Regions from separate parts of the Staphylococcus simiae genome, predicted to be linked through region 1. Evidence: riboswitches for the same ligand, from Rfam matches in the RefSeq annotation. Region 1 holds a riboswitch; each other region holds the start of a gene.
The links. A riboswitch is a leader RNA that binds a small molecule or an ion and turns the genes downstream of it on or off. The one in region 1 is predicted to bind S-adenosylmethionine.
Positions count from the first base shown of each region.

Region 2: it holds a riboswitch for S-adenosylmethionine, as region 1 does, so the genes downstream of both, metK (methionine adenosyltransferase) here and metX (homoserine O-acetyltransferase MetX) in region 1, are expected to answer to the same signal.
Region 3: it holds a riboswitch for S-adenosylmethionine, as region 1 does, so the genes downstream of both, J3R86_RS11555 (MetQ/NlpA family ABC transporter substrate-binding protein) here and metX (homoserine O-acetyltransferase MetX) in region 1, are expected to answer to the same signal.
Region 4: it holds a riboswitch for S-adenosylmethionine, as region 1 does, so the genes downstream of both, J3R86_RS10330 (Na+/H+ antiporter NhaC family protein) here and metX (homoserine O-acetyltransferase MetX) in region 1, are expected to answer to the same signal.

Region 1 covers NZ_CP071589.1:13,671-18,109, reverse strand. The annotation lists gene J3R86_RS00070 (DHH family phosphoesterase) at 1-430, opposite strand, end outside; gene J3R86_RS00065 (YybS family protein) at 445-1,383, opposite strand; gene metX (homoserine O-acetyltransferase MetX) at 1,743-2,705, opposite strand; SAM riboswitch class I at 2,763-2,861, opposite strand; gene J3R86_RS00055 (AzlD domain-containing protein) at 3,069-3,398, opposite strand; gene J3R86_RS00050 (AzlC family ABC transporter permease) at 3,395-4,087, opposite strand.
Region 2 covers NZ_CP071589.1:1,782,211-1,786,649, forward strand. The annotation lists gene J3R86_RS08015 (NERD domain-containing protein) at 1-174, opposite strand, end outside; gene metK (methionine adenosyltransferase) at 293-1,489, opposite strand; SAM riboswitch class I at 1,593-1,703, opposite strand; gene pckA (phosphoenolpyruvate carboxykinase (ATP)) at 1,858-3,450, shown strand; gene J3R86_RS08030 (alpha/beta hydrolase family protein) at 3,616-4,374, opposite strand; gene ytkD (RNA deprotection pyrophosphohydrolase) at 4,379-4,439, opposite strand, start outside.
Region 3 covers NZ_CP071589.1:2,488,261-2,492,699, forward strand. The annotation lists gene J3R86_RS11550 (aspartate aminotransferase family protein) at 123-1,460, opposite strand; gene J3R86_RS11555 (MetQ/NlpA family ABC transporter substrate-binding protein) at 1,670-2,488, opposite strand; SAM riboswitch class I at 2,587-2,696, opposite strand; gene J3R86_RS11560 (FAD-dependent oxidoreductase) at 3,009-4,370, shown strand.
Region 4 covers NZ_CP071589.1:2,218,967-2,223,405, reverse strand. The annotation lists gene J3R86_RS10345 (amidohydrolase) at 1-255, shown strand, start outside; gene J3R86_RS10340 (SDR family oxidoreductase) at 352-1,233, shown strand; gene J3R86_RS10335 (hypothetical protein) at 1,755-2,363, shown strand; SAM riboswitch class I at 2,488-2,583, shown strand; gene J3R86_RS10330 (Na+/H+ antiporter NhaC family protein) at 2,653-3,957, shown strand; gene J3R86_RS10325 (SRPBCC family protein) at 4,088-4,439, shown strand, end outside.

The DNA.
Region 1 (4,439 bases):
CATTAAAATGATATTGATTGTACTCTATTTGCAGTTCTTTCACTTTTTCTAATTGTTTTAAAATATTTGGAAATACTTCATTTACAGATTCTGATATCACATTGGTATCTAAATGTTCAGACATAAACTGATTAACCCATTCTATGTGATCGTTCTTATCTAGAATGACCATACCAATTGGTAAATGCTTTATCGCTTTATTGTTATTAGCTGATATTACCGCACTTAAATGATCCACATAATTATCCATTTTCAGTAGCGCTTTTCTAAATAATATAACGCTCACGATAATCATCACGACAAGAATTGCCGAAGCAATCAAAGCTACAATGCTATTAAAGATAAACCATACGCCCATTAAGACGATGGCTGTGATGATCATGATGACAAATGGTATAAGTAAAGCTTTCTTAGTGGATTGCCGATTCATTATTCCACCTCTATTCACTTTTTAAAATTATTCTTCATCATACGTTTTAAATTTAAACTTAAATCAATGATACCAAGTAAGCCTACGATATGTGTCGCAGGTGTAAGTATTGTTCCGATAACCATTAATAGAATGGTTACTACATTTGGTATGCGTTTCGCTTTACCAAAGAAGTGAATGACACTTAAACCTTGGATATACATCACTAATGATAACACAAGTTCAAAATTCAAAATAATGCTCTGGAAAATACTTGGTTCATTCGTAAACATTAAACAAATTAAGACAATAATATATACCCACAATAAGACTGGGCTAATTTGCCAAGCAAATAGTGGTTTGAATATTGGTGTCGCTACTTTAAATTTTCGTAAAATCGGAAATGTAATCATTAAATTAATTAAGACAATAAGAAATGTAATCATAATGAGGTAACCAGGAAGTTGTGCAGTTGTCTGTCTAAATCCTTCTTCCATGATTTGTCTCATATTTGCATCTGCACCAGTCATTATTGCCGCTTCATGTAAAGCATCTTTGAATGGTTTGACTAACACAGCTGATGTTGGAATTTTATTGAAAGTTTGTAACAACATAAATCCAATCAATGAGATAACACTCATTGAAGCTGTCGTTACATAAAGAATACGTTCTTTAGATGTTCGTTCTTTTAATAATTGGCCAATGATTAAACTTGCAATTAAAACTAACACAATACTACTTAGGACAAATGTATTACCAAGTACTGTCGTTAATATCACAGTAAGTAATGCAGTTATACCAAACGATTGCGTAGATTTGTTCCATAACACTATACCCGGAATTGTTGCAAACAAGCATAGTACTAGCCCTAAACCAGGTATTAGATATAAAGCTACAGCAACAATTAGTAATGAAATAATTGATATTATTGTAGCTTTAGGTTGTATTTTTGAAAACACATACGCCACTCCCATATTTTTAACTATAGCTATCATTTTAACCTCTTTGCTACAATTTCACAATTAAAGGAATTTGGTTTGTATAACATTTAATACAATATAATTTTGACACTACCTATTATAGTCATTAGGCAGTGCTTGATTGTGTGATACCATACGCTATTCCACCCATTAATATTGCTATATATCACTTATTTACTTTTACAGCAGTAGCTACGGAAGCGGAACAGAAACAAATTTTATTTTGTAATTGCACTATGGCTACACTGACTAAATTTTTAAAACATTGATTTTTCAGCATTTTAAAAACTAGACAGTTACTGTCAAACGCTTCATTTTAAGTGTAAAATACTTTTTGTCCCAGGCTCATAAAGTTATTTACGTTTAAAATGCTTTAAATTTAGAAAATGATACAAGTTAGGTGCCCATCTATTAAAGTTAAGTAGGAAGCCATCATGACCAACATTATCTGGTACAAAGAAATGGCGATGATATTTAAAGCGTTCGCCTAATGCTTTTACTTGATCATCTGGATATAACAAATCATCGATGATCGTTAATACTTTGGTATCTAATTGGCCAAAGACTTGATTTACATCTTGTCGACCTCGCTCAATATTATGACTATCTAAGACATCGAGTAGTGTGACGTAGCAATTCAAATCAAATTGTTGTTTGAATTTATTACCTTGGTATTGTTGATACTCGACTACTTCATCTGGTGTAAAGCGTTGATCATAACTTTTAGAGGAGCGATAGGTTAAGAAACCAAGTTGTCGCGCTATACTCAATCCTTCTTTACCACCAATATGTATGGCTTGTCGCGCTATTTCATTAAACGCTCTACTATACGACGATGTTTTATCTGTTGCCGCTAAAATAATCGCTTTATCCACAGTAAAGCGTTGATTATAAAGCATTTCCATCGCTTGCATGCCACCTAAACTGCCACCAATTAAAATATTAATATGGTCATACCCAAGTGCTTCTATTCCTAATTCATTAGCTCTAACAATATCTCTTAATGTAAGATGACGTGGAAAATCAGGATCATTTAATGGTGAGCTTGAACCAAACGGACTACCTATAACATTAAATGTTAGGAATTGATAATCGTTAATCGGCATATAACCACCATCAATAATTTCTCTCCACCAACCATGGTTATCATCAGTTCCATAAGTTAAATGATTTCCAGTTAATGCATGACAAACTACAACTAATGGTTGTCCTTGATACCCAACATGTTCATAGCGTAATTGTAAATTATTTATTACTTCTCCAGACTCAGTTGTAAATTCACCTAAATTCAAAGTATCTACTGTGTAATTTGTCATCGTACTTTCCTCCTTATTAAAAAAACTTCCTACTCAATGAACAGTAAGAAGTTTGTATACTTATCATTCGAGTGATTCGTTGGTATTAGCACCGTGCTAAAAAGTCGGTTGCTGAAGTATCATCGGGCCAAGTCCCTCAACTTCTCCTAATAAGATATATGAAATTGTTAAACGTTAGTTGTTAGTGCAAATCAGTCTTGCTGGGGTAGGTCTATGAAATATTTTTTATTATTTGTAACCCACTCTCATTTTCGAAAGTGACTAACACACTGTTGTGATAATTATTCCATGCTGTTTCGATAACTATTCAGAATTTTCTAATTACTAGTATTTTAACTAAGTTAGCCATGTCGTTCAACCTATTTAAAAGAAAAATCTCAGTAATGCCATGACAACAATGCCACCAACAATCGTTATCGTCAAACTTCTAGAAATGATAGCTAGCAATAAGGTCGGAACTAACGCAATGACATAAGGCATATTTAACGTGTAACCATGACCATGCATTGGCTGTTGTATTATTGAATCTATGACCAACGCTGTGAATAATGTGATAGGAATAAATGATAGCCACTGTATAACTTTATCAGGTAGATGTACTTTAGAAATCAGCATAAATGGCACAATTCGAATAATGAGCGTGACTAAACCACATAATAAAATAAGTATGAGCATATATGTAGAAATCGTCATTTATCCATCACCACCCCTAGTGTTGCTGCTAAAACAGCTGAAATTAAAATTGCAACATATGAAGGCATCATTAAACTCAATATCAACATCATAACAATAACCGCAACAATTAATACGACATAAATACGGAATCTTGATTTTGTTATTGATTCAAATTGAGCAATTCCTAAAAAGACAAACATCGCAGTAATGGCAAAATCTAAACCAAGCATTTCTGGATTTGAAATATATTTACCAAATATTGCACCTGCAACACACGACACTGTCCAAAATAGATAAGCTGTAATATTTAAACCATGTAACCAGCGATCATTAATTTTTTCTCCTTTTAAATAAGGGGTAATTGCAACTGCAAACGTTTCGTCAGTAACTAATGAACCAAGTCCTACTCTATTCCAGAAACTATATGTTTTATAATTAGGTGCTAAAGACATACTTAATAAGAACATTCTAGAATTGACTATTGCTGTAGTGAGAATAATGGCAGTCATAGGTGTACCAGCAATCACCAGGGCACAGACAATAAATTGTGCTGCACCAGCATATATAACGAGGCACAGTAAGATAATTTCTAAAATACTAAAATTTTGTGAAGCGGCTACAATACCAAATGAAATTCCCACACCTGTATAACCTAGCAATGTTGGAATACATTCTTTAACACCTTGTTTAAATGTTAAATGCGTCATTTATACTGTACCTCCTTTAATTAATTTTTTATTACAATGTAAAAAGAATATACCTAGTCTAATATATGGTTGGTAGATGCGCAATGACTTTAGACTACCGTTTGTGTGAGGTTAGACATACAACCGTCTAAGAATCTTGAATTAATAAGCTTTGAAATTTCAGAATTTTTCGTTATTCGTTTAGACTTACCCTTGTTTATTTTGTTAATATTTGGATGTTATTGTTTGTTTTTTACTTCAATTATTTGGTTACTCCCCTCCCCTATTATTGTATTTATAAATTATCTACCTCATCATTTTTCGTTGTGGCCTTCTTCGCACTTTGACTATATTCTCTCTTATTATCATAACT
Region 2 (4,439 bases), 850 kb from region 1:
TAGTTGTTCTTCGTGAGTCTTTTTAATATTTTGTTCTTTTTGCTCATATTTTTCTTCAGTTTGTCGTTTAACTTTCTTTTTACTACCTAATGCTACTAAATAAAGTACAAAGAAAATCAAAGCAATAACAACTGCAGCAATTAATCCAATAACAATTGGTGAAGAGAAATCCATCACAATAACGCTCCTTTTCAAATGTGTCAATATGATAATTATAAAGGATAAAGTAAAGATTTTCGATACATAATATCATTATATACCGAAAATCTTATATATTTTATCTCATTATTTATTATTGTTGTACTGCATCTTTAAGTTCGTTAACTTTATCTAATTTTTCCCATGGTAATAAAACATCAGTACGTCCAAAATGGCCATATGCTGCAGTTTGTTTATAGATAGGTTGTTTTAAATCTAACATCTTAATGATGCCAGCCGGTCTTAAATCAAAATGTTTTCTAACTGCTTCAACTAATTGTCCTTCTGACACTTTACCAGTTCCAAAAGTATCAATTGCAATAGAAACAGGCTCAGCAACACCAATTGCATATGCTAGTTGAACTTCACATTGAGCTGCTAGTCCAGCTGCAACAATATTTTTAGCAACATAACGTGCAGCATAAGCAGCTGAACGGTCTACTTTTGTTGGATCCTTACCACTGAAACAACCACCACCATGACGTGCATAACCACCGTATGTATCTACGATAATTTTACGCCCTGTTAATCCAGCATCACCTTGTGGTCCACCAATTACAAAACGACCAGTTGGGTTGATATAAAATTTAGTTTGCTCATCTAATAAATTCTCAGGTACAGTTGGATAAATAACTTGTGTTTTAATATCTTGTTGAATTTGTTCTAATGTCACATCTTCTGAATGTTGAGTTGACACAACAATTGTATCGATACGCACTGGATGATCTTGTTCGTCGTATTCAACAGTCACTTGAACTTTACCATCAGGACGTAAATAATCTAGTATATGGTCTTTTCTAACATCAGATAAACGTTTTGCTAATTTATGTGATAAATCAATAGCTAAAGGCATATAAGAATCTGTTTCATTTGTAGCAAATCCAAACATTAATCCTTGGTCACCCGCACCTGTTGCTTCAATTTCTTCTTCTGAATTATTATCACGATATTCTAATGCTTGATCTACACCTTGTGCGATATCTGGTGATTGTTCATCGATTGCCGTTAAAATTGCCATTGTTTCATAATCGTAGCCATATTTAGCTCTAGTGTAACCAATGTCTTTAATTGTTTCTCTTACTACTTTTGGAATATCTACATAAGTCGTTGTAGATATTTCTCCAGCTATTAAAGCCATACCTGTAGTTACTGTTGTTTCACATGCCACTCGTGCATTTGGATCATCTTTCAATATCGCATCTAATATAGCATCTGACACTTGATCAGCTATTTTATCTGGATGTCCTTCTGTTACTGACTCTGAAGTAAATAATCGTTTGTTATATAACATAATTTGCTCCTTTTATTTTAAATTACGACAATTCTCTTGTATGAGCTAATTAAAAAGGCCTTCTAACTATTTACATAGAGAGAAGGCCTAATACGTCCATTCGCTCTTATCGTTCAGACCTATATGTCTGCAAACGGTTTGGCACCTTTCTTTTATAAAAAAGAGGTTGCTGGGTTTCATTGGGTCCATGTCCCTCCACCACTCAGGATAAGAGAATCCGTTAAGAATAATAGTACCGAATTACAGAATTAATGTCAATTTTTGGTATAAAAATTTACTATAAAATATTGTAGATTAATTATTTCAATGTGTTATACTATTTAAATGTAAAGGCTTACATTTAAATTATCGCTTTGGAGGGATTTAGGATGTCAGTAGATAGTTACACTGAATCAACTAAAATAGACAACTTATTAAAGAAACCATCTTCACTTTTCCAACTTTCAACAACGCAATTGTATAATAAAATACTGGACAATGATGAAGGTGTACTCACAGAATTAGGCGCTGTTAATGCTAGCACAGGTAAATATACTGGTCGCTCACCTAAAGACAAATTTATTGTCACAGAACCTTCTTATAGAGATAACATTGATTGGGGAACTATTAATCAACCCATTGATGAAGAAACATTCTTAAGTTTATACCATAAAGTGTTAGATTATTTAGATCAAAAAGATGAACTGTATGTCTTTAATGGATACGCAGGTAGTGACAAAGATACCATGTTAAAACTAACAGTCATTAATGAACTGGCTTGGCATAATTTATTTGCTAAAAATATGTTCATTAGACCTGAATCTAAAGAAGAAGCATCAAAAATAAAACCCAATTTCACAATTGTTTCAGCACCACATTTTAAAGCTGATCCAAAAGTTGACGGTACAAATTCAGAGACGTTCGTTATTATTTCTTTCAAACATAAAGTGATTCTAATTGGTGGTACTGAATATGCCGGAGAAATGAAAAAAGGTATCTTCTCTGTTATGAATTATTTATTACCAATGCAAGACATTATGAGCATGCATTGTTCAGCAAATGTCGGAGAAAAAGGCGATGTTGCTTTATTCTTCGGTTTATCAGGTACAGGTAAAACGACTTTATCTGCAGATCCTAAACGTAAATTAATTGGTGATGATGAACACGGTTGGAACAAAAACGGTGTCTTCAATATCGAAGGTGGATGTTACGCTAAAGCTATTCACTTATCAAAGGAAAAAGAACCACAAATTTATAATGCTATTAAATACGGTACAATATTAGAAAATACTGTTGTAGCAGAGGATGGCAGTGTCAATTTCGATGACAATCGTTATACCGAAAATACACGTGCTGCTTATCCAATTAATCATATTGATAATATTGTCGTACCTTCAAAAGCAGCTCATCCTAATACTATTATTTTCTTAACTGCTGATGCATTTGGAGTAATCCCTCCAATTTCTAAATTAAATAAAAAGCAAGCTATGTACCATTTCTTAAGTGGCTTCACATCTAAGTTAGCTGGTACTGAACGTGGTGTTACTGAACCAGAACCTTCCTTCTCAACTTGTTTTGGTGCACCATTCTTACCATTACATCCAACAGTTTATGCAGATTTATTAGGAGAATTGATTGATCAACATGATGTAGATGTTTACTTAGTTAATACAGGATGGACTGGCGGAAAATACGGAGTTGGTCGTCGTATTAGTCTACACTATACACGTCAAATGGTTAACCAAGCTATTTCTGGCAAATTAAAACATGCAGAATATACTAAAGATAGTACATTTGGATTAAGCATTCCCGTTGAAATTGAAGATGTACCAAAAACAATCTTAAATCCTATTAATGCATGGAGTGATCCTGACAAATATAAAGCTCAAGCTCAAGATTTAATTCAACGTTTCGAAAATAATTTTGAAAAGTTTGGGAAAGAAGTAGAACATATTGCTTCTCAAGGTGGCTTTAACAAATAACACCTTATCGTCATAAACAATTCGAAGTAATATAACAGACAACAAGCCAAGATTTTCAGTTGAAAATCTTGGCTTATTCATATTCAAAATATAAAAATCGGACTAATAGAAAATAACTAAAACTTTCTATCGGTCGATTTATTATAAAGTCAATTATTTTACTATTTAACGATTCGTAAGTTGATGTGTTTCGACTTTAGTCATAAATGATTTGATATAACTTAATGCTTCTTTTAATGCTGGCGGTCTCGGTACATGTCCTTCATCTTCTTGATAAAAAGTATCATATGTTACTCCTTTAAGAGAGAGTTGTTGCTCTAAGTAATAAGCCTGATGTATCCCAACTTGTTGATCTTTCTCACCATGAACGATTAAAATTGGAGGACTTTGACGATTAAGTAAATGTATAGCATCACGAGCTTCATATTGTACTTTATCTTTTTGAGGATGTCCCACCATTCTTCTTAACATCCCTCTTAAATCTATACGTTCTTCATACATTAAATTAATATCTGATACGCCACCCCAAATAATGTAACTACTCACAGGTAACTCTTGAAAAGTCAATAACCCCTGCAATCCTCCTCTAGAAAATCCTATCATATGGATAAATGCATCTGGATATTTACTATGTAATAAGCGTATGAGTACTGTAACATCATTGAGATCACCACGATAAAATTCATCTTTGCCTTCACTACCATTATTCCCTCTATAGTACGGGCCTATCACTAATGTATCTTTATCTGCAAATTGCATTAGACGCGCTGCTCTAACTCGACCAACTTGACCTTTTCCACCACGTAAATAGACAACAATTCTTTTAATCTCAGTCAACGGTGTCATCATTAATGCTTTGACTTTTAAGTGATCTACAACATAAGTAACTTCATCAAATTGATGATCGAATGATGTCACTGGCATACGTTTAACTTTGATAAAATCCAAGTGCAATCACCCTTTCTAAGCACGTTAATATCGTTTCGTCT
Region 3 (4,439 bases), 150 kb from region 1:
GCGCCTATATCTGATTGTATTATAAAAACATTTATTTTTCAATATTATACAATCTAGCCAATTATTAACATATGCTTAAAATTAATAATTTAATACATTCGGTGTCATTCTTATTTTACTACTTACCACCCTTGACCAGAAATATCGTATTCTTCTAAGCCTCCATGTTCTAATGCACTAAGGGCATCTTCTAATGTATCTAATGCATAATCTAATTGTTCATATGATATCACTAATGGCGGTTGGAAACGTAACACATTACCTGCAACAGCAATAATAACAATGCCATGTTCAAAACAATAATTGCAGATTTTTAATGCTGCTTCGTTGTCTCTAGACTTATTTGCTTTATCTGACACAATATCAATGCCAATGCTTAATCCAACACCTCTGACATCCCCGACGCTACTAAATCGTTTAGTCCATTGATCCATGCGTTGTCTGACATAATGTCCTTTATCCGTACTTGCTTGTAATAGTTCTTCATCTTCGATCATTTGTAATGTCGCTAATGCCGCTTCACAACTAACTGGATTGGCGCCTGTAGTAAACAAATGTGCTGGTGCATCTAAACTTTCCATAATTTCTTTGCGACCTACAAGTGCAGACATAGGTAATCCACCTGCTAATGATTTTCCAAATGTAATTAAATCTGGCGTGAAATTATAATGTTCAACAGAACTCCACGTTCCTGTTCGTCCTAATCCTTGTTGAATATCATCTACTGCTATTAAAATACCATGTTCGTGACATAGTTTTTCTAATGCTTCAAAATATCCTGGCACTGGTTCTAATAAACCACCATCGCCTTGAATTGTTTCGACAACAACACACGCCACTTCATCTGCAGGTACATACTTAGCAAACATTTCTTTTAAAGGAGCTAAATATTCTTCCACAGTGTTTGGTTGCTGTTGCTCATACATGCCTCGATACTTATCTGGAAAAGGGATATGATAGAATCCATTTAATAGTGGTCCATAGTTTTTACGCATATTTAAGCTAATAGATGACATTGATAACGCACCAAAAGTTGAACCATGATACGCATTAGTAAAGCTAATGACATAAGGTCTACCAGTATAACCTCTAGCAAATTTGACAATACCATCATTTGCATCTGAACCTGACAATCCAAATGTTACACGTTTTTCAAAATCACCTGGTGTAATGTCACAAAGTTTTTTAGCTAATTTAACTAGTGGTTCGTGATACATATATGCTGGTGTATAATGGATAAATTTATCTACTTGATCTTTAATAGCTTCACTCACTTGTTTAGGTGCATGTCCAACATTTTGAGAACTTGCACTTGCTAATAAATCAATATACTCTTTGCCTTCAACATCTACTAATGTTGCACCATAACCATGATCAATCACTAGCGGATAATATTTAATACGACCTGATTTAGCAAAATATTGTTCATCTTCTTCAATTAAATCATAAGCTTTACTCATATTACTTCATCCTCCCATTGCCTTGTTTATTAAAAAACTAGTTTTAATTCCCCATATTTTTCAATTAATGATAGTATTCAATATACTAATAAAATTCTGATTTGTAAATATATTCTGACAATTATAACTTATAGAATAATACTACACTCTTACTTTCACAAAAAAATCTGGACTTATGTGTTGTAGCACCAGTCCAGATAACATTAACTTTATTTAGCTTGGTAAGGAATAACATCCTTGCCATATGTCTTTTTAATGTAGTTTTGTGTGTCTTTAGAACGTAAGACCTCCAATAACGCTTGAATTTTAGCGTCCTTTTTATGACCAGATTTAACAGCGATGATATTAGCAAATGGTGACGATTCACCTTCAAGCTCAATCGCATCTTTAGATGGTATCAAACCATTATCCAATGCATAATTAGAGTTCATAATTACTGCTGCACCTTCCCCACTATTATAGGTCTTTGGAAGAAACTCAGCACCTTGTTGGTGATTAAATTTTAACTTCTTTTTATTTTCTTTGATGTCTTCAAATTTAGCATCTTCTATATTGACACCTGGTTTTAATTTTATTAATCCTTTATTAACAAAAAATGATAAAAAGCGTCCTTCTTCTGCTGGATTATTAGAGACATAAATCGTTGAACCTTGTGGTATGTCTCTAATATCTTTATATTTCTTACTATATACGCCCATTGGTGTTGTAAATACTTTACCTACTTCTTCTATATCGTAACCGTGACTTCTTTTTTCAGCTTTTAAATAAGGAACGTGCTGAAAGAAATTAGCATCAACATCTCCTTTATCTAGTAATTTATTAGGTACTTTATAATCATTAACAATTTTAACTTCTAAGTCATAGCCTTTCTTCTTCATTTGTTCTTTAGCGTACTTTAAGACATCTCCATGTGGTGCTGGTGATGCTGCTACTGTTATCTTTTTATCTTCAGAAGATTTGCCACCACCACAAGCAGCTAAACTTATCACTAATATACTTAATACGACTATAGCCATTATTTTTTTCATATGTAAGCCCACCTTTCTTGTTAACTACTCAATAAAGAAAGTTACTTATCATACAACAAAAAAGCTTCCTCCTGTTTAAGAGAAAGCCCATGTTCTTTCTCTCATCTTCAAAAGTAGTAAGCTACTTTATTGTGATTTAGCACCATGTCTTTGGTAAGACGGTTGCTGGGCTTCATAGGGCACATCCCTCAGCCTCTCTTGATAAGAGTCTCATTTATTGAATTGAATTTATCCTATCACTGCTTCATTTTAAAGTCAATATTAATTCTGAAAATTCCGATAATAATAATACGCGTTCACTTACGATAAGACTGTATAATAGTTTAATTCGACTACTTGGTGAATTGTCTTACTTTTCATTTCAGATCATTTTTTATATTCAATTTTGACATTTTTTTGAAAACTATTAGATTCTCTATATTATTTTGTGTAATAAATATTTTATGTGGTAAATAACTAATATCACTATTTAATTTAAAGGTATATTTTATTATAGATTGAAAATTGGAGGTAACAAATTATGAAATATGTTGTAGTAGGAACATCACATGCAGGTTATGAGGTTATAGAAACACTTTTAAAAGAAGACCCTCAAGCACAAATAGAAGTCTTCGAAAGTGGCGATAAACCTTCGTTCTTATCTTGTGGTATTCAAAGTTATTTAGAAGACGTATCACCTTCACTAGATTCATTACATTATGCTACGACTGCTTCTTATGAGAAACAAGGTGTTAATATTCACGTTAATACGACAGTTGTAGATTTAGATACAGATAATAAAACGATCACCGTAGAACATGATGATACTAAAGAAAATATTAGTTATGACAAACTATTTTTAAGTCCAGGTGGCAGTGCTGTTAAACCACCTATTACAGGCATTGATGATTATAATAATGTCTTCTTTATGCGTGGTCGTGAATGGGCAGATAAAATCAAGCAACGCATGCCTCATGCTAAAAAAGCAGTTGTAGTAGGCGGTGGATATATTGGTATCGAAGCTGCTGAAGCATTTGCTAAAGCTGGCATCGAAACTAAAATTATTGATGTTGCTGAGCGTATTTTAAGCACGTATTTAGATCCTGAATTCACAAATATTTTAGAACAAAATTCAAAACAACATCATTTAGAATTTATTGGTGGTGAATCAGTTAAAGAAATTACTGGTAACGACAATGGCGATGTAACAACAGTAATTACTGATAAAGGTGAATATCAAGCAGACACTGTGTTATTCGCAGTAGGTGTAGCCCCTGCTACTAGTTGGCTTAAAGATAAAATTGACTTAGGCACTAAAGGTATTATTACTATTGATCATCATCAACAAACTTCAGCACCTGATGTATACGCAGGTGGCGATGCAACAATGGTACCATTTGCGCCAATAGAAGAAGATCGCTATATTGCTTTAGCAACAAATTCACGTCGTCAGGGTGTTACTGCAGCGTTAAATATGGTTGGTAAATCTGCTACGATGCCTCGTGTATCTGGTACATCTGGCCTACAGTTATTTGATTATAAATTTGGTCAAACAGGTGTACATGGCACTGAAGCTGATAATTATGACGGTCATCTAGGACAACAATATGTTGAAGAACGTATTAGACCTAAATTTATGCAAGATGATACTACAGTGCATATGAAAATAATATTTGATAAAGATAGTCATCGAATATTAGGTGGTCAAGTGATGTCAACTGAAGATGTCACACAAGCAATCAACACATTGTCAGTAGCGATTTCAGCTGGCTTTACTTTAGAACAGCTTGCAGTTCAAGATTTCTTCTTCCAACCTGATTATGATAGACCATGGCATTATTTAAATGTTCTTGCTCAACAAGCACTAGGACAATCATACGGTAGCGATCAAATGCTATTCTAAACATACTACAAAAAGCTGTGAAGAGATTTTTCTTCACAGCTTTTTTTATAACTATAGCGCCTGGAATAA
Region 4 (4,439 bases), 420 kb from region 1:
ATTAATGACCAACAACTAACTGATACAGCTATTAAAGTAGCACAAGAAGTAGGTTATAACGTCAATGTTATGGAAGAACCATTGACAATAGGTGAAGATTTTTCAGGCTTTAGTCAACAAATTCCTGGTGTCTTTGCCTTTATCGGTTCAAATAGTAACTATGACTTACATCATCCTCAATATGACCCGGACGAAAAGATTTTGAAAAAAGTACCGTCTTACTTTGTCAATTTGGTTAAGCAATTACTTGCATAAATGTTTGCTGTATAGTAAAAAGAATGAAAATATGATTAAAGTAGGGTGCTCATTGGGTAAATATAATATAGAAACTTAATGAGGAGATGTTAAAATATGGGAGCACAAGATCCTAGAAATAAATTTAAAACATCAGATTATGATAAACAAGAACAACCTGTGCCTGGCTTACAAAGTGAAATGACACCAGCGCCAGACTGTGGTGAAACTTCATATATAGGGCATGGACGTTTACAAGATTATAAAATATTAGTAACGGGTGGAGATTCAGCGATAGGTCGTGCTGCTGCGATTGCTTACGCTAAAGAAGGTGCTGATGTTGCGATTAACTATCTACCAAGTGAAGAGCAAGATGCCCAAGAAGTTAAAGAAGTGATTGAACAAGCAGGCCGTCAAGCAGTGTTAATCCCTGGTGATATTCGTGATGAACAATTTAATTACGACCTTGTTGAACAAGCATATAAAACGTTAGGTGGCTTAGATAATGTAACGTTAGTGGCTGGTCATCAACAATATCATGATGATATTCAAGGTTTTGATACTAAATCATTTGCTGAAACATTTGAAACGAATGTTTATCCAATCTTCTGGACAGTTCAAAAAGCCTTACAATACCTACAACCAGGTGCATCAATTACAACAACATCATCTGTTCAAGGATATAATCCAAGTCCAATATTACATGATTATGCCGCTTCCAAAGCAGCAATCATTTCATTAACAAAAAGTTTATCTGAAGAATTAGGTCCTAAAGGCATACGCGTCAATTGTGTTGCCCCAGGTCCATTTTGGTCACCACTACAAATTAGTGGCGGACAACCACAAAGTAAAATCCCTACTTTTGGACAGAACACACCTCTAGGTAGAGCAGGTCAACCTGTTGAACTATCAGGTACGTATGTTCTACTTGCAGCAGAAGAATCAAGTTATACTACTGGACAAGTATTTGGTGTAACTGGTGGTATTCAAATAGATTAATGTGTATGACAGCACATTGATAATCGTATATGGAATGACTAAGAGACTATTCGTAAGTGAATCTCTGGTCATTCCATTTTTTATACATAAAATAGCAATATTTAAGTTTTCTAGACAACTTGGATAAACGATTTTGATGAGCCTGAGACAAAAAGTATTTTACACTTAACATGTAGTATTTAGCAGTAACTGTCGGTTTTAAAAATGTTATTAAATCAACGTTTTAAAAACCTAGTCAGTCTTGCCAGGGTGGGAGGGACCCGTCATAGAAAAAATTTAAGGATTACAGTTGACACTATTCGTGCAACTGCATAAAAGCTACAAAAGATTAAAATCTAAGTAGCTTTAAATGTGCAAGACGGGCATATACGCCATAAATTTTTGACAAGATTTATGTCTGTCTCTCTCCTACTTTTAGCATGTTACTATTAAATTAATTTTGAAAATTAGCGAACCATAGTCAACATCAATGCCCTTTTAGAAACAAAGCGACATATTACATCTTGAAAGGATGACGAGCGATGTTTAAAAGGCTAGCGATTACATTTAAACTTTTGACGTTTGTAGTTGTGGCTATTGTACTTAGTACTGCATTATTGTTCGATAAAATGGATGATACAAGTTTATTAATATTATGTAGCGGGATATTCTTATCTTGTATGTTATTAGGTAATATGTTTGCAGTAGCGCATAATATACAACAACAACGTATTTGGCTGACGCCATTAGGTGACTATACGATGGCCATGATAGCAACCGTTATTGCCTTCTTACCCTTTTTAATTATTGGTGTAGTGCCAACAGTTTCTAGCAATCAATGGCAATTACTTATCATCTTCTTAATTTGGGTACCAATCATCATTGCTAATATCATACTTAGAAAGTTGGGCATTGATTATATTATAAATGCGCCAGATAGAGATAAACGCGTTAAAGTGATGTCAGCAGAACGCACTAAAAAGTTGAAATATTGGTCTTTAATCATTACTTTAGTGAGCGTTATGCTTATTTTAATAGCACTGTATTTTAAATTATGGTTGCTATTAATCATTCCAATTATGGGATTAATTATTATCGTTGTTATTATGCTGTATATCGATGTTAAATATGATATTAACAACAATGATTAAGATAACTTAGTTTGATGAACGAACAACAAGTGATGAAAAAAATCATTTAAATAAGTACTTTTATTCTAATGACACTTGACGCTAACTATGTTATCTTTTACGGTAAGACTTTAAATCATATATAAACTTATCAAGAGAAGTGGAGGGACTGGCCCTACGAAACTTCGGCAACATGACTAATGTGCCAATTCCAGTAACCGAAAAGGTTTGAAGATAAGCAGGTATTCATCAATTGACCTCTTTCTTCTTTATCAGAAAGAGGTATTTTTATTGGAAAGCAGGTAAAAAAATGGAAGAACAGAAAAAAAGTAATGCATGGGCCTTATTTCCATTGTTATTATTTGTAGCTTTATTTTTAGGTGTTGGTATTGTAACGGGTGACTTTACGACAATGCCATTAAATGTTGCGATTACAGTCACAGTCATTGTGGCGTTATTAATGAATAGGAAAGAATCTTTTGCGTCTAAAGTTGAAGTGTTTACTAGAGGTGCTGGACATTCAAATATTATCTTAATGATGTTAATCTTTGTCTTAGCAGGTGCTTTTTCAACAACTGCTGAAAAAATGGGTGGCGTAACATCCACAGTAAATTTAGGATTATCATTAATTCCACAAAATCTTATCATCGTTGGTTTGTTTATTATTTGCATGTTTGTATCTATTTCAATGGGGACGTCAGTTGGTACAGTAGCAGCAATTGCTCCAGTTGGTTATGGGTTTGCGCAAGCAACAGATGTTCCTACTGCACTAGCAATGGCGACAGTTGTAGGTGGTGCCATGTTTGGTGATAATTTATCGATGATTTCTGATACAACTATTGCTGCCGTACGTACGCAACATACGAAAATGAAAGATAAATTTAGAGTGAATTTTAAAATTGTCTTACCTGGTGCCATTATAACGATTATCGTATTATTCTTTTTAACTAATGGTATAGCGATTGATCATACTAAAAATTATGATTACCAACTCGTCAAAGTCATTCCGTATGTCTTGGTGTTAGTATTAGCTTTAATAGGTGTGAATGTTATTATCGTATTAATAGGTGGTACATTGTTGGCTGGATTAATAGGTATCATCGATGGCTCATTTGGTTGGACTGGATTGTTAAACGCAATTTCAAAAGGGATTATGAGCATGGAAGATATTGCCATGATTGCATTATTAATAGGTGGTTTAGTAGGTATTATTCAACATAATGGCGGTATTACTTGGTTGTTACAATTTGTACGTTCAAAAGTGAAATCCAAACGTGGTGCAGAACTAGGTATCGCAAGTTTAGTAAGTGCTGCAGATATTGCAACGGCTAATAATACGATTTCAATTATTATGTCTGGCCCATTAGCAAAAAATATTGCTGATGAATATGATGTTGATCCAAGAAAATCAGCAAGTATTTTAGATATTTTTGGCGGATGTTTCCAAGGATTGTTACCTTATAGTCCACAAGTTATTTCAGCAGCTGGTGTCGCAGGTATCTCACCATTTATGATGGTACCTTATAGTATTTATCCTATATTATTAGGTGTTTGTGGTTTGTTTGCGATCGTTTTTAACCTTCCAAAATTAAAGAAAAAAACGTCTAAAGTATAATATGGCGGTGACTTTCAACTATATATCTTGAAGTAACGACTTTGATCATTGATGTCTATCTAATCGTCTAAGTTTGGAACTTTGTTAAAATAAGTTAAAATAAGAGTGAGATTGAAAGTAGATGAACAAAGTGGCAAAATTCAATGTAGAAAATGAACATGTAGAAATAGATGTTGAAAGATTGTTAAAATTTTCTCCAGAATTAGTCTATGAAGCTTGGACTAAAAAAGATATTTTAAAACAGTGGTTTATGACATCAACACGTACAAATAAGAGTATAGAAGCAGATGTTAAAGAAGGTGGCACGTACCGTATTGTCGACGTCAGAAATGGTAAAGAAAACATTATCGAGGGTACTTTTGACACACTGATTATGGATGAATTTATTAAAATGACAATTGGTATGCCAGGGTTAAGTGAAGAACAAGATGTCATTGAAGTAGAATTTTTTGAACGTGAAACAGGTGGTACTCAGATGTTCT